2 regions of the Shewanella sp. SR43-4 genome follow, and region 1 is predicted to be linked to the other one. Evidence: predicted binding sites of a transcription regulator. Region 1 holds the regulator's gene; the other holds the start of a gene.
What was found. The regulator ArgR, encoded in region 1, controls arginine synthesis, uptake and breakdown. The targets are predictions, from matches to a motif close to ANTGAATANNTATTCANT.
Positions count from the first base shown of each region.

Region 2: a site for ArgR is predicted at 2,892-2,909, ahead of gltB (glutamate synthase large subunit). Genes of this name have one in related genera too.

Region 1 covers NZ_JACJEB010000001.1:34,970-43,326, reverse strand. Annotated here, with positions in the region: gene H5123_RS00185 (iron ABC transporter permease) at 1-1,073, shown strand, start outside; gene H5123_RS00180 (ABC transporter ATP-binding protein) at 1,076-2,107, shown strand; gene H5123_RS00175 (Dyp-type peroxidase) at 2,589-3,527, shown strand; gene argR (transcriptional regulator ArgR) at 3,589-4,059, opposite strand; gene H5123_RS00165 (META domain-containing protein) at 4,226-4,651, opposite strand; gene H5123_RS00160 (hypothetical protein) at 4,774-4,992, shown strand; gene H5123_RS00155 (GNAT family N-acetyltransferase) at 4,996-5,553, shown strand; gene H5123_RS00150 (hypothetical protein) at 5,599-5,955, shown strand; gene H5123_RS00145 (GNAT family N-acetyltransferase) at 6,025-6,690, opposite strand; gene metK (methionine adenosyltransferase) at 6,847-7,998, opposite strand.
Region 2 covers NZ_JACJEB010000011.1:42,318-50,674, forward strand. Annotated here, with positions in the region: gene gltB (glutamate synthase large subunit) at 1-2,838, opposite strand, end outside; gene H5123_RS13660 (TIGR01212 family radical SAM protein) at 3,360-4,337, shown strand; gene H5123_RS13665 (Hpt domain-containing protein) at 4,618-4,983, shown strand; gene oxyR (hydrogen peroxide-inducible genes transcriptional activator OxyR) at 5,174-6,100, shown strand; gene H5123_RS13675 (adenylate/guanylate cyclase domain-containing protein) at 6,193-7,203, opposite strand; gene mutH (DNA mismatch repair endonuclease MutH) at 7,436-8,104, opposite strand.

The DNA of each region.
Region 1 (8,357 bases):
GACTGGCATTACCCATGGCAAGGCCTGCTTTAGCTGTTGGCGTTGCCCTAGTGGCTATGGAAACCGCAGCAGACTTTGCCACTGTAAGCTATTTTGCCGTTCCTACTCTAACCACAGCCGTTTACGACACATGGCTTGGCTATGGCAGTTTAACGGCTGCCGCTAAATTATCGGCAATTATGTTGCTGGTGGTGTTCTCTATGATAGGTGTTGAACGGTTTGCCCGTCGCAAACAACAATTATTTCAAAAACAATCATCCTTCAATGAAGCCGATCGATATGTGTTGTCATCAACTAAGGCCTGGATTGCGCTAGGCTACTGCACTTTATTGTTATTTCTTGCCTTCTTGCTGCCTTTTACCGTGTTATGTGTTTATGCCATTGATTATTTTAACGAGAGTTGGGATACACGTTTTTGGCAATATAGCCTTAACAGCTTATACATTGCCGCTATCGTGAGTGCCGTGTGTATGCTGTTATCACTGATATTGATGTTTGTCCGTCGAGTCAGTCCGCGTAAAAGTGATTATCTTCCTTCTAGACTCAGTTCTACTGGTTATGCATTGCCGGGCACAGTCCTAGCAATTGGTGTTTTGGTTCCACTGACATTTATTGATTTTGCGATTAACGATGTTTACGATTGGCTGGGTGAACGTGGACCGGGATTGTTATTGACCGGCAGCGTGTTCGCTCTGATTTTTGCTTTTTGTGTACGTTTTATTGCCATATCTATCGGTAGTTTAGAGAACAGTTATAAGCGCATTTCGCCTTCTTTGGACATGGCATGTATTACCTTGGGTCAAACCCCATTGCAACTGCTTTGGCGGGTTCATTTACCGTTATTGCGTAAAGGGATTTTTGCCGGGGCATTGTTGGTGTTTATTGAAAGTATGAAAGAGTTGCCCGCAGCATTATTATTACGCCCCATTGGATTTGAAAACTTAGCCACTTATGTGTTTCAGTTTGTCTCAGATGAAAAGCTTGAACATGGTGCATTAGCCGCGATTGTTATTGTGTTAGTCGGGCTTGTTCCATTGATTTATCTTAATCGCTCCTTGGAGCAACAAGGCTAATTATGTCAACCTTAACCATTGAAAATATCTGTAGTGATTATCAAGGTCAAGTGATTTTGCGTCATTTAGATCTTACCTTGCAGCAAGGCGAAATTGTCGCATTATTAGGCCCCAGTGGTTGCGGAAAAACCACACTGCTGCGCGTGATTGCAGGTTTGCAAACCATTAGCCAAGGCAGTATCAGTATTAGTGGCCAGGTGATGAGCAGTGATGACGTGTTTGTTGCCAGTGAGCAACGTGGTGTCGGGATGATTTTTCAGGACTATGCTTTATTTCCACATTTAACCGTGGCGGATAATATTTTATTTGGCGTTAAAAATCTTAATGCAAAGGAGCGCCTTACTCGGTTGGATGAGATGCTTGATCTGGTTAAATTAACTGGCTTGTCATCTCGTTATCCTCATGAATTATCTGGCGGACAGCAGCAGCGAGTTTCAATTGCGCGAGCCTTAGCATATCAACCTGAATTATTATTACTTGATGAACCTTTTTCCAATATTGATGCGCAAGTACGTAACGAGATGATGCTGGAAATTCGTGCCATATTAAAAAAGCGAAATGTGAGTGCGGTGTTTGTGACACACAGTAAAGATGAGGCATTTGTCTTTGCAGATAAGCTGGCATTATTTAAAGATGGCGCCATTATTCAACATGGTAAAGCGGAAACCTTGTACCGTTCGCCAAAAGAGCGCTACGTGGCTGATTTCCTCGGCGCGGGTAATTATTTACCTGTTACTGTAACCACGAGTTATCAAGTTGATTATGCTCTTGGAAATCTTAATAGTACTGAAAAATTACCTTGGCCGATTGGAAGCCAAGGGCAAGTATTATTACGACCGCAGCAAATTGAAGTTCATCCTAATACCAATGGTCGTGGCTGTATTGTTGAAAGGCATTTTTTGGGTACTGTATGCCATTATCAAGTGAAAGTTGGCGCTGATATCTTGGATGTAAGTAGTCAATCAACGACACTAATACCTGGCCAACGAGTTGATATTCACATTGCGCCACATCCGCTAGTCATTTTTAATTAACGATTGCTATGGTCATCTTAATGTGGAGCATAATTGTTAACATCAGACTTGAATCATAACCTGTTATAAAACCGTTTACTGTCTAGCCCACTGTGCTGCTTTAATTTAAAATACACCATTACTTGCAGCATGCAGTCATAAAAGTGTGGGTCTGTTAATCAAATAAATGACAAGTTTGAGAGTCAATAAGCTCAATATTATGATTTCGGCTAACGAAGAATATCCTATAACTTGAGTTGAGTGAGCCATCTATTAAAACAGCTGTTCAATCTTTTACTTGAGAGAATATGAGTGCAATAGGTGATACAAATCAGCTAAATGTGAGTACACTTCAAGTAATTTATATTTGATTAAGATAAGCTCATTGTTAGTTAATCATTAGCTAAACTAAGACGATATGTGAATCGCTCTCTAATGAGTTCAATGCGTTAAATTATCACCATTTAGGCCGACATTTAGTATTAAGGTGGATCAAGTTAATATGGATAACCAAGCTATGCCTCGTGAACAGTTAGGGATTTGCGCAGAAGGTAATTTACACAGTGTGTACCTGATGTTTAATGCCAATGATGGTGTTGAAGATCAGTTACGTCCATCTATTGCTAATGTGGCGCAATACATCTATGAGCTCACAGATCAATATGCAGACAGTGCTTTTAATGGCTTTGTCGGTATTGGTGCTAATTTTTGGGATACCTTTTATCCTGATGCGCGCCCAGCATTATTAAAACCTTTTCCTGCTATGAATGAAGGTATTCGTGATGCACCTGCAATGGAATATGATCTGTTTATTCATATTCGTTGTGACCGTTACGATATTTTACATCTTGTCGCAAATGAGATTAATCAAATGTTTGAAGATTTGGTTGAGCTCGTTGATGAAGAGCGTGGTTTCCGTTTTATGGACAGCCGTGATTTAACCGGTTTTGTTGATGGTACCGAAAACCCTAAGGGGCGCCATCGTCAAGAGGTTGCATTGGTTGGTAATGAAGATAAAGCGTTTGCCTCTGGTAGTTATGTTCATGTACAAAAATACATGCATAACTTAAGTAAATGGCATCGTTTACCACTGAAAAAACAAGAAGATATTTTTGGTCGAACTAAAGTTGATGATATTGAATATGAGTCGGAAGATAAGCCATTAACCAGTCATACCAAGCGAGTTAATTTAAAAGATGCGCAAGGTAATTCATTAGAAATCCTGCGTCAAAGCATGCCTTATGGTTCGATTCGAGAGCAAGGGCTGATTTTTATTTCTGTGTGCCGCACTCCAGAACATTTTGAACAAATGCTTCGCAGTATGGTGCACGGTGATGGCCATGGAAATCATGATCATTTAATGTTGTTTACCAAAGCGTTGACCGGATCATCATTCTTTGTGCCATCATTAGATTTTTTAACCCAATTCGATGATGCGTAACCACCCGCGTTAAGCAAAAAAAAAAGCAATGCCATGGCATTGCTTTTTTTATAGTGATATTTTATTCACTATAATTGAATAAAGATCTAACGGTCTCTAAGGTATCATCAATAGTTTTTATACTTGCAGGGCAAATGAAAATCGTATCATCGCCAGCAATGGTACCTAATATCCCTTCAGGTTTACCTATTGAATCCAGCAAACGAGCAATTAATTGTGCTGCACCTGGACTGGTTCTTACCACTATCATGGCTTGGTTATGATCAACATCTAGCACTAAATTCTTAACTGGGCTACCCGCAGTTGGAACGCCTAGCTCTGCAGGCAGGCAATAGACCATCTCTTGCTTGGCGTTACGAGTACGAACAGCACCAAATTTGCTGAGCATACGCGATACTTTAGATTGATTAATATTACCGAATCCTTCGGTTTGAAGCGCATTAACAATCTCGCTCTGGCTTCCAAAACGTTCTTCTTTGAGAATCGATTTAAAAGTTCGTACGAGCTCATCCTGATTTCTTGTCGCTGGCATAATGATATTTCATCTTATATTTGTTATTCAAAAATCTAGCACATTTTGAATAGATTGACTTATTAAGTCAAGAAAAAATCAAATTTATTGAATAAAAATTCATTTTGTCGTGGAACTTTAAGCTGACACTTGTGTTAGTTCTGTGACTCATTTAAGCAATAAATGATTAAGATAATGGCGATGATTGTCTTGTCAGTACCAATAGAGTATCACCCTTTTCTGACAATAGATTAAGTTTTCCTTTTGAGAAATCAACTTGTTGTACTAATGAAATAGCTTGCATCAACTCGGCTTCTTGGCTCATAAAGCTGTCAACGCAGGCTTTCATGGTAGTGCCTGCTGGTGCCAGCTGTAAAAAGTTACCTTGCTGGGCATAACTGCCAAAAAACTGATTACAACTGTTGTTACCTGTTAACTCGCCATCTGCGGCAAAAACTAACGTTGCAGGACTATTATTAATGGTTGGAGTGTCGAGGACGGTGTCGACATGCCAAGTACCAATTAATTGTTCATTTGAGACAGTGGCCGATGGACTTTGGCAAGCACTAAGGCCTATAACTATAACTGCGGCGCCGAGAATATGCTTTATCATGCTGAGAGGGTTCCAAATACGAAAAAATTGGCGCTATTCTACTACTTGAGCATTAATAAAAGAGTAAATAATTGTCAGTTTTTGGATTAATGAACATTATTTAACGAACTAAAGAGAGTCAAATGATTAAATTAGTCAAAGTGTTGCATATCATCGGCTTAATTATGTTGCTGGTGGGCGTAGGCTTATATTGGCAAAGCGATATAGGTCAGCAAGTCAGTGGTATGTTGGTGATTGCATTGCTCATTGGCGTAGGAACATTAATTATGTCTCCGCTGCCTGTTGCGCTAGTGATAGAATGGGCTAAGAAGCAACCTCCCCATTCAGATCCAAAGGAATAATCATTGTCATTTATTATCCGTAAGGCGTTATTCACCGATGTTACTGCCATTGTGCAGTTAGAGCGTGCTCATGTAGATGATGAGTTGTCTGGTTCAGATAACCAATTACATGCTCATTCATTCACCAAAAGTGAGGTGGGTCAGCTAATTAATCAACATTGGTTTATGGTGGCAGAAGAGCAAGGGCAAATTATTGGTTATGTGATGGCGGCAAGATGGTCATTTTTTTCCGCGCAACCATTGTATCGCCATATTATTCAAAAGATTAAGTTCGCTGAGTTGGCTGGGCAAGCTTTATCGACGACCAATTCGTGTCAATATGGGCCGGTTTGGATTCAAGAGTCAAAACGTGGCCAAGGCGTGTTTGCGGCGTTAGTGAGTGAGTTAAAAAAACAAGTAAACACTAGCTTTCCATTTATGGTGACCTATGTTGCTGCAGACAATGCTCGCTCTTTAGCGGCACATCAACAAAAAGCTGCGATGACACAGATTGATCAATTTCGTTTTGAACAACGTGATTATTGTTTATTGGCCACCTCTACAGCCGATGTCATCAGCTAACTATGTCTTGGTGCGTGAATAAAGTGGTTATTAATTAGGAATGTAATGAGTACTGACTTTGAAACCCTTTTTTCACCTTACCTTGGTTTAAGATTATCAGCATTTGACAACATGAAGCTGATTGCCGCGGTATTGGCTGAGGCAAATGAATCATATGATTGTATTGAAGCAAGTGTGCACTGTAAGGATAATCTACAAGTGCAGCAATCAGGATATTTTGTGCGCTGGCATGATAGATGGGTATTTTGTGGGGTAACCAATGACTATCATGCTGCGATAGCCTTATTTACTCAAATTGAGCAGATCAATATGGCATCAATTAGTGTCAAAGATGTGCCAATAATGAGTATGCAGCAAGTGTCATTTATGTGCATTGAAAGTGCGCATTTCGATCATTGTTAACCTATTTTATTGTACTATCTTCATTTATGTTTACGCATTAGGATGATTTAGCTAAATCATTGATATGCATTATTGCTCAGGGTTATTTAGCTGCATCAGTACCAGTGGTCGTTCTTCAGAGTGGTAACGATAGTATAATTGGGTGATTTCTGCTGGTAACTGCGATATTTGCAGCGGTTCTATCGCCACAAAGTGCTGCTGTTGATATAAGCCTATTAACCATGGGTGAGCAAATAAGAAGCAATGTTTAGTCTTTAATCTAGGTGCAATAAACTGTAATAAGTGGCTTGCATAGTGTTGGCCACGATAGTCGGGGTGAACTAACAATCCATTTACCAGTTGATAGTGGCCTATCGGTTTGACTCTTATAGCGGCAATAATATTTCGCGGTCTGAATGTCGCCCTATTAACGTCATCACTTCTGTCTTGATTATCAGTAGCGTTTGAGTTTAGGTGATTAATAACTGCTATGGCTTCTTTTTGAGCTAATCGCGCATAAGGCATATGCTGACGATAGAATAATTTAATGGCTGACCATTCTTTTATTGCACAGAGCTTTATCGCTGAGAGTTTGCTTTCAGCAAGTTCAATCGCGTTGCCTTCTACAGCAGTAGGATGACTCGCAATCGACTTATTCGCAATCGAATCAGCTTCAATGGGTTCCGCCCCTAAGGATGGCGGTGCAACAGCTTGCTTTGCTATTATATTTTTTTCTAGCCAAGTGGCTTGATACATAATGAGACCCAGTGTCGAGATTAAATCATTACCTTATTACATCTGCTAGTGCAAATTGGATAGCGCCAATAACATAAAACCGCCAAATGGCGGTTTTATGTTTGATATCGTTTTAGCTTAGCCAACAAGCGTTAAGCTATATCGATACCTAGCTTATTATAGTCCGGCATCAGCACGGAGAATCTCAGCTTTATCTGTCGCTTCCCAAGGGAATATATCGCGACCAAAATGGCCATAAGCTGCAGTTTGTTGATAGATAGGACGCGCCAAATCTAGCATTGCGGTTAAACCATAAGGACGTAGCTCAAAGTGTTGACGGATCAATTTGATCAACACTTCTTCAGACACTTTACCAGTACCGAATGTTTCGATACTGATAGATGTTGGCTCTGCAACACCAATAGCATAAGACACTTGTAGCTCACAGCGATCAGCAAGACCTGCAGCAACAATATTCTTAGCCACATAACGTGCAGCATAAGCTGCGCTACGGTCTACTTTCGATGGGTCTTTACCAGAGAATGCACCGCCACCATGGCGCGCCATTCCGCCGTAAGTATCAACGATAATCTTACGTCCTGTTAAACCACAATCACCAACAGGTCCACCAATAACAAAGCGACCAGTAGGGTTGATAAAGTATTTAGTGTCTTTGTTTAACCATTGTGCAGGTAATACAGGCTTAATGATGGTTTCCATTACGGCTTCAATCAAATCTGCTTGTGTTACGTCTTCACGATGTTGAGTTGACAATACAATCGCATCGATACCGATGATTTTGCCATCGTCATATGCAAAGGTTACTTGGCTTTTTGCATCTGGACGCAACCAAGGTAAAGTGCCGTCTTTACGCACTTCTGACTGACGCTTAACTAGCTTATGAGCGTAAGTGATAGGTGCAGGCATTAATACGTCGGTTTCATTGCTGGCATAGCCAAACATTAAGCCCTGATCGCCAGCGCCTTGTTCAGCAGGATCTGAGCGGTCAACGCCTTGATTGATGTCTGGTGACTGTTTGCCTATGGCATTAAGTACCGCACATGAATCAGCATCAAAACCCATATCTGAATTGGTGTAACCGATTTCGCGGACGGTTTTACGGGTAATTTCTTCAATGTCTACCCAAGCAGAAGTGGTGACTTCACCGCCCACTAATACCATTCCGGTTTTAACATACGTTTCGCACGCAACACGAGCCTTTGGATCTTGCTCAAGTATTGCGTCTAATACCGCATCAGAAATCTGATCGGCGATTTTATCTGGATGACCTTCTGAGACCGACTCAGAGGTAAACAAGTGCTTTGCCATAATAGGAAAATCTCGTTGGTTGCATTTGAATATACGTCTAGACGTCTATTTTAGTCGAAATCTAATTTGATAACACCCCTTAATACGAATTTAAGCAGATAATTGTGCAGTAGTGCATGAATATTTTTTACTCTCTATGAGTGTGTTTAGCTAATGGGTTAATTAAACTTCTGATTAAATTAAGTTTTAATCATTTTTTTTGGTCTGCTTTAAACACTTTGGTGCCATTAATTGAACAATATTAAGGATGATTATGAGGTATTAAGTGTTGAGACAAGTTGACGTTTTACTTACACAGCACTGTTTTCTAAGCTGACTGTCAATAAATAATTACTCAGTATGTAGATGTTCATTACGGG
Region 2 (8,357 bases), on a different contig from region 1:
ATGACCAGGTAACTGACCACCTTCACCGGGTTTTGCCCCTTGTGCCACTTTAATTTGCAGCACATCAGCGTTAACCAGGTAGTGAGCTGTCACTCCAAATCGACCAGATGCAATTTGCTTAATGGCTGAGTTACGTTCGCTATTGAAACGACGCGCGTCTTCTCCGCCTTCACCTGAGTTTGAGCGACCGCCAAGACGATTCATCGCAACCGCTAATGCTTCATGGGCTTCAGGGCTTAATGCGCCAATACTCATGGCAGCACTGTCAAAGCGTGAGTAAAGTGTTTCAGCGCCTTCAACAGTCTCTTGCTCAACTGCGTCAAGCTGGCCTTTAATGCCAATTAAATCGCGCAGCGTTGCCACTGGGCGATCATCAACCAAGCGAGTAAACTTTTTATACTCAGCGTAGTTTTTGTCTTTTAGTGACGCTTGCAAGGTATTGACAACATCTGGGTTAAAGCAGTGATATTCGCCGCCTTCAACATACTTAAGCAAGCCACCTTGTGGTAGCGGTACATGGGCGCGATAGGCCGCAGTATGGAGTATTTTTTGGTCATCGGCGATATGGTTAAAACTAACCCCTTCAATACGGCTGATTACGCCTTTAAAGCACAATTCAATCACATCACTGGCTAAACCGACGGCCTCAAACTGTTGGCTACAACGGTATGATCCGACGGTACTAATGCCCATTTTTGACATGATTTTACGCAAACCTTTTTCAATGCCATAACGGAAGTTAAGCATTAATGGGGTCACATCATCTATCTGATGTAATTTAGCCATCGCAGAAATAGATTCGTATGCAAGGTAAGGGTAGATGGCTGTTGCGCCAAAGCCGATTAGTACCGCAAAATGATGTGGATCACGAGCAGATGCGGTTTCAACAATAATGTTAGTGTCGCAACGTAAACTTTTATCGACTAAACGTCGCTGCACAGCTCCGACAGCCATTGCGGCTGGGATCACTTGAGCATTTTTTGCAACCGCGCGATCAGACAAGACTAATAATGTTGTGCCACTGCGCGCTAAGCGTTCTGCTTCGTCTGTTATACGACGAATAGCCTGCTCTAAGGTTTCTTGAGCATCGTAGTTCAAGTCAACTGTATTGGCGCGATAGTTAGTGCTATCGAGTCCAAGTAATTGGTTAAAATCGCTGAATAATAAAATTGGCGAATTAAACATTACTCGGTAAGCATTACCTGTGGTTTCGCTAAAAAGATTTTGTTCACGTCCTACACAGGTCGCGAGCGACATTACGTGTTTTTCACGCAAGGGGTCAATCGGTGGGTTAGTCACCTGAGCAAATTTTTGACGGAAATAGTCATACAAGGAGCGTGACTTTTTCGACAATACAGCCATAGGTGTATCATCGCCCATTGAGCCAATGGCTTCTTCGCCTTTACTGGCTAGTACCCAAATAACTTGCTCTAATTCTTCACGAGTAAAACCAAACTGTTTTTGATATTGCAGCAGTGTTTTGGCATCGAAGCCACTTGAACCTTGTTTTGTCGGCGCAATTTGCTCCGCAGGGATCAATGTCTGACTGTTTTTAGCCATCCACTCTTTGTAAGGATGACGACGCTTTAGGTCATTATCAATTTCAAATGAGTGATACAAGCGACCATTTAAGGTGTCTAAGACTAATAACTCGCCAGGCCCAACACGGCCTTTTTCAATCACTTCATCGGCGGAATAATCCCAAATTCCCACTTCAGACGCTAAGGTGAGGATACGATCCTTGGTTATAACGTAGCGAGAAGGGCGTAGGCCGTTACGATCAACTGCACAGGCAGCATGGCGACCATTGGTCATTACAATGCCTGCAGGGCCGTCCCACGGCTCCATGTGCATTGAGTTAAAATCATAAAAAGCTTTTAACTCGTCATCCATTTCAGGATTAGATTGCCATGCTGGTGGAATAAGCAAACGCATCGCACGGTATAAATCCATGCCACCGGATAACAGCATTTCGAGCATGTTATCTAAAGAAGACGAGTCTGAACCGGTTTCGTTAACAAAAGGGGCCGCTTGTTGTAAATCGGGTAATAAAGGCGAGTTGAATTTATAAGCACGCGCTCTTGCCCATTGACGGTTGCCGGTAATGGTATTGATCTCACCATTATGAGCGAGATAACGAAACGGTTGTGCTAATGGCCATTTTGGCGATGTATTCGTTGAGAAGCGTTGGTGAAATAAGCAAATCGCACTTTTTAAACGAATATCTGCTAAGTCTGTATAAAATGATGGCAGGTCTGCTGGCATCATTAATCCTTTATAGACTATGACTTGCCCAGAAAGACTAGCAACATAAAAATCTTTATCATCTGTTATTTGTTGCTCAAGACGGCGACGAGCCATATATAAGCGACGTTCAAGATCTTTCTCACGCCATCCCACTGGCGCGTTAATCAATACTTGATAGATTTGTGGCAAGCTTTTCCGGCCAATCTCCCCCAGAACATCTGGATTGATCGGAACTTTACGCCAGCCAGCGACACTTAACGTTTCTCTTTGTAGTTCTTTTTCTAAAATGAACTTCGCTTCATCAGCGCGTTGCTCATCTTGGCTAAGAAATAGCATACCCACCGCAAATTTGCGGCTTAAATGCCAATCATTTTCAGCCGCAATCGCTTCAAAAAAATCTGTAGGCATTTGCATTAATAAACCACAGCCATCACCTGTGCGTCCGTCAGCTGCAATACCACCACGATGCTTCATTCGATCGAGACCATGAATCGCGGTACGCACAATACGGTGACTCGCGTCTCCGTCCATTTGTGCAATCAAACCAAATCCGCAATTGTCACGCTCAAAACTGGGATGATACAAGCTCATACAAAAAACCCCCTAAACCTCTACTAGATACGACTCGGGGTAAATTTGAAGAATATCCATAGATATGCACCCGAACCATCCAAATTAAACCGAGAATGCATAAAGGTCAAACCAAAAAAATGCAACAAACTGAAATATAATTACTAGAAAAAGGTAATAAGCTGTCAAGTTTACGTTAACGTAAACTGTGTTTTTAGCGCTATAACGTTCTGAATAAAAAGAATTTTAGAAAAAAATTAAATTACTGATTACCTTTTTGTAACAATAGCGGTTAATTGTTTTTGAAACAAAAATAATGAATTTTATTTCAAACACAGTCTTTGGGTAAAAAATTATTATAAATGAGTAAATATTCACTTTTTGTCGATGTAAATAAACTAAATTGTTTTAAACGTTATTTAGTTTGTACATAAGTTTATAACTCGCTTGAGTTAATAGACTGTTTTATTGATTTAGCACCAAGACAGGTGTTTATCGACTGACTACACTGGCGAACTTTGGCGTAATAATGAGACTGTATTTTGGGTTTAGATGACTACGTAAATACGTTTGGCCTGTATTGCAAACGTCTATATGGACAAAGGGTAAAAAAATTAACCATTGATGCCCAATTTACTTGTCCTAATCGTGATGGCACCTTAGGGGTGGGAGGGTGTACTTTTTGCAACGTTGCCTCATTCAGTGGTGAACGAGGTAGAGAACAACCGATAGCGATACAATTAACTGAAGGCAAAGTACGTGCGCAATCAGCAAAAAAATGTACTTCTTCGGTGAATATAAATACTGCACCCACAGCTAAATATATTGCTTATTTTCAAGCTTACACTAGTACTTATGATGAGTATGAAGTGCTTAAGCAAAAATATGATCAAGCGCTGGAGGATAGCGATATTGTAGGGTTACATATTGGTACTCGTCCTGATTGTGTTCCTGATCAAGTAATTGATTTACTGGTTGAGTATCAACAACGAGGGATAGAAGTATGGCTAGAATTAGGCTTACAAACCGCCAATGATCATACTTTAAAGCGGATTAATCGTGGCCATCTGTTATGCGAATATCGTCGGACGGTAAAAAATGCCCGCGCTAGAGGCATTAAAGTGTGTACTCATTTGATATTAGGGCTCCCAGGCGAAACGTCGATTGACTATTTTAATAGCTTACAAACTGTATTAGGCATTGGTGTAGATGGACTTAAATTACATCCTTTACATGTTGTTGAAGGCAGTACGATGGCGAAGCAATGGCGTTATAATGCTATGCCATTATTGACCCTTGAAGAGTATGCCGCTGAAGCTGCAAAACTTATTCGACATACTCCAAAAAATATTATCTTTCATCGGGTAACTGCTTATGCCAAAAAACCAATCTTACTCGCCCCAGATTGGTGTGCTTTTCGCTGGGATGGCTTGGTTGCGATCGTAAACGAGTTACGTGAATTTGGTGGGCAAGGCAGTGCATTAATCGCTAGCCAACCTAAAACCTCTTGGGGCGAGTGATCGCTGCGGGTCGATTATTGGCAATCAAATAGGTTCAACATTTAGGTCGATTTTTGTGATGTTATATAGGAGTGATAACTATTATCACTAAAAATTTGGCTGAAAAATTATCAATGTGAGGTATTTTTAAACATTGGTAATACCAGTTGAGTAGTTATGTTGAAAAAATGTGATATTTTGTCATTAAATAGCGGTTAAATATTAGCAAGCCTTGCATAGGGTATTTTACTCGGTATCATATTTATAACTTTATAGCGTTATATTTGATAGAGGTGCCTTAATGGCCACAACGCAGTTAGACTCAATATTGGATCTCAATACGCTTGAGCAATATATCAGTGCCATTGGAGCTGGAACGTTATTGAAAAGCGTCGTGTTATTCGAGCAGCTAATGCCTGAATATATCAGCAGCCTAGTGAAAGCGGGTGATGCAAATGATAAAGACACCTTATGTGCAGAAGCTCATAAATTTAAAGGTGCAGCAGGGTCTGTTGGCCTGAAACGCATTCAGCAATTTTCACAGTTATTACAACACGGTGAAGAAGCTAAATGGGAAACCGAACACAAGGTATGGCTTGCTGCAATCGTTGAGCATGCTGCCAAAGATTTACAACAGTTGAAAGTATACTTGGAAGCAAAAGCGTAATTTCCATTATGCTAGTCACTATCTGTTTAGATAAATACCTAGACGAGTGCTGAAAGTCATGCTGTTTAAGTGCCTCTTATTTAAGGGGCATTTTTTATGGGCCTTTATTTCGATTAGCCCATTGATGTCTTGTTTTTTTGGCTTATTTAATTCACTATTTGAATTAACATAGATAAGGGTAATCGTTTATATGAAAAATCTTCCTAGCCTTAAAAACCTTTATTATTTAGTTCATTTACATCAAGAACAAAATTTTAATCGCGCTGCCAAGATATGCTTTGTGAGCCAATCAACATTATCAAGTGGGATTCAAAACCTTGAAGAGCAACTGGGTTACCAGTTAATTGAACGCGATCATAAATCCTTTATGTTTACTGCTATTGGCGAAGAAGTGGTTGAGCGAGCTCGCAATATTTTAACCGATGTCGATGACTTAGTTGAGTTAGTTAAAAATCAAGGCGAACCCATGACTGGAGAGATCCGCTTAGGGTGTATTCCGACCATAGCGCCATTCTTACTCAGTCGAGTGGTTAAATTATGCCAGCAAGATTATCCCAAACTCAGCTTGTTATTAAAAGAAGATACCACTGAGCGTTTGTTGGATGCGTTAGCCAAAGGTGAGTTAGATCTATTGATATTGGCGTTACCCGTGGACACGAGTGGTTTTCATAGTATGAAAGTCGGTATTGATCCGTTTAAAATGGTAATGCATAAAGAGGTATCGCAACAATTAGTGCAACCTATCGACTACCAAAAAATGCCTGATGAAAGTATTTTTTTACTCCAAGCTGAACATTGTATTACCGGACACGCAATAACAGCATGCCAATTGGGTGATAGTGCCAAAATTAATCCCTTTGCTGCCACGAGTCTGCATACTTTAGTACAGATGGTAAACAGTAAACTTGGTACTACATTTTTACCCCAAATGGCTATTGATACAGGGATATTAACGGATACCGATCTGGTTGCTATCGATCCACCTGGCGAAGCCCCTTACCGTGATATCGGTTTAGTTTGGCGTCAAACTACCAGTCGTATTTCAACGTTCAGAACCTTAGGTTTGGCCATTCAGAAAAAGCTGTTAGCACAAGTGTTACCGAATAAGATCGGTTAGAGACTCATTTGGAGAATGTTGAAGCCTCAATAAATGGCAAGTCGTAATACTTGCCATTTTTGTTATTAACTGACTTCAACTAGCAGAGGGAGTTATTTTATTGGAGCAACACCATACACTTCAGTTGGATGCTTTTTACCCTTTAGCATAATAGGCCCTAAGTCAGTCAGTTGATACTGGCTATTTTGCTGTTCAAGTCGATGCACTACATCCCCTGAGAGTAACATTCTTTGACCGAGTGGGTTACATTGATCTTGCAGTCGAGCCAGAGTGTTTAATACATCACTAAAGAAACTAATTTCTTGCTTATGAACACCAACAACTGCGGCGACAACTTGGCCACAGTGGGCTGCTGCTTTGAATTTGGGCACAAAACCATATTGCTGTTCAAAGTATTTTCTCTGCCACTGAAGTTGCTGACAAAACTCAAAATAGATATTCATGCAACGGTCATGTTTAATGCCTTGTTCTAACGGCCAGTGGATCAATACTGCATCACCCATATAGCGATAAATTTCCGCTTCATTATCGGTCACCGTATCTGCAAGCATACTAAAGCTGTCTTGAATCAAGCGGCTAAAGCGATAGTCACCTAACGTTTCTGCATGAGCGGTTGATGACACCATATCGATAAACAAGAACAATTGTTGCTCATAACGTGGCTTGTGATATTTACCCATGCCAATATTCAGTAATACTTTTGGGCCTACCAACAGCGACATTTGTTCAATAAAAGCTAAGCTGACCCGCACCACAACAAGATAAACCACTAATGCTTGGAATGATGGGCTGTAAATAATTTGCACCGTAAGCATTTGCCGCAATGTCACCATGTGATTCTCTATGGCCCACATGTTTAAAAATTGTGTCACATACGCTAAGGTCGTCGCCCCGAGTAATAGAAACAAGCCTTTAAATACGACTGAAAATAAATAAGGTAAACGACTGATGGCGCTAAAGTCAGCAATCAGGTTCGACATCCAATGCAAACAGCCAAATACAATGCCCATCATCACAGCAAGTGTGGCTAAATCGGCACTTCCAACTGCCCACTCAGGTAGTTGCGATGATTGTGAGTAACGAAAAAAAACGAAAGAAGCCATTGCTACACACCAGGCAAAAATAGCGAACAATAATTTTTGTGTTTGACGGCGTGCTTTCACGGAGAATGTGGTTGCCTAAATGACTTAGTATATAAGAGGGGTAGTCTATAGAAATTTTGCTTACTTGTGATATTTTATTTCTGATTTAGATCAATAGAAGTGAAGAAACTGCTGCAGTAGTACAAGTTTTTTCGATATTAATAATCATAGTCAGGGTTGTGATTGTGGCAGATTATGAGAATGCATTAGCTAAGATCTGTTGCGTAAAGTTAATTTTAAGGTAAAACCCTCGAGGATTGGATAATTGTATACTGCCATCTTCGGCGATGCTTTCTGTGAGTGCTTTGCTATTAGCCGCTTTTGGTCGTAATTGCAGTACCTCTCCATGACGGGCGCTAATTTTATCCACCTTGCCTAAGGCAATAAGCTCCATTATCTCTTCCCAATCTTGTTGTAACTGTCTGGCTTGATCTCTGTTGGGTTGCCACAGTATGGGTGTGCCTATGCGTCTTTGTCCAACAGGAATACTCCGTTCACCTTCAACAGGAACCCATAACACTCTCTGCAATTTATGATAAACCAGACTATTCTCCCAAGTCATGCCTTGAATATTCGTCAGTGGGGCCACAGTAACATAAGTCGTTTCTAGTGGTTTGCCGTTATGATCAATCGGGATCGTTTTCAGCTCAACGCCTAAATGCAGAAAGTCTTGTTCAGGTTTTGAGCCCGCAAGCGCACCTAATTCAGATTCAATAAGTTGACCTACCCAGCCTTTATCTCTTCGCAAATCCACCGGTACTTCTATTTGATTATCTCTGGCAATATCCGCTAAACAAATGCCTGCCATATTGTGGGCTCTTTGCATTAATTCATTGAGGTTTAAGGGCGATGATTTAGCCATTTGATGATAATTTACCTTTGAGAACGTGGGGGGCGCTGGCGATTAATACTGACACGCTATGCTATCAAGTAATATTGATTGATAACAAGTTTAGTTAGTTGTACCTGGGTTGGTTGAAAAATAACCGCATTTTGTTTGGGTAAAGTTATTCGCTTAAAATCTTCTGTAGGATGCTGTTTTAAAATGAATTTTTTAACTACGACTGTTTTTATAATATACTTGTCCCAAGTTACACTCGTTTTTCCCCTACATT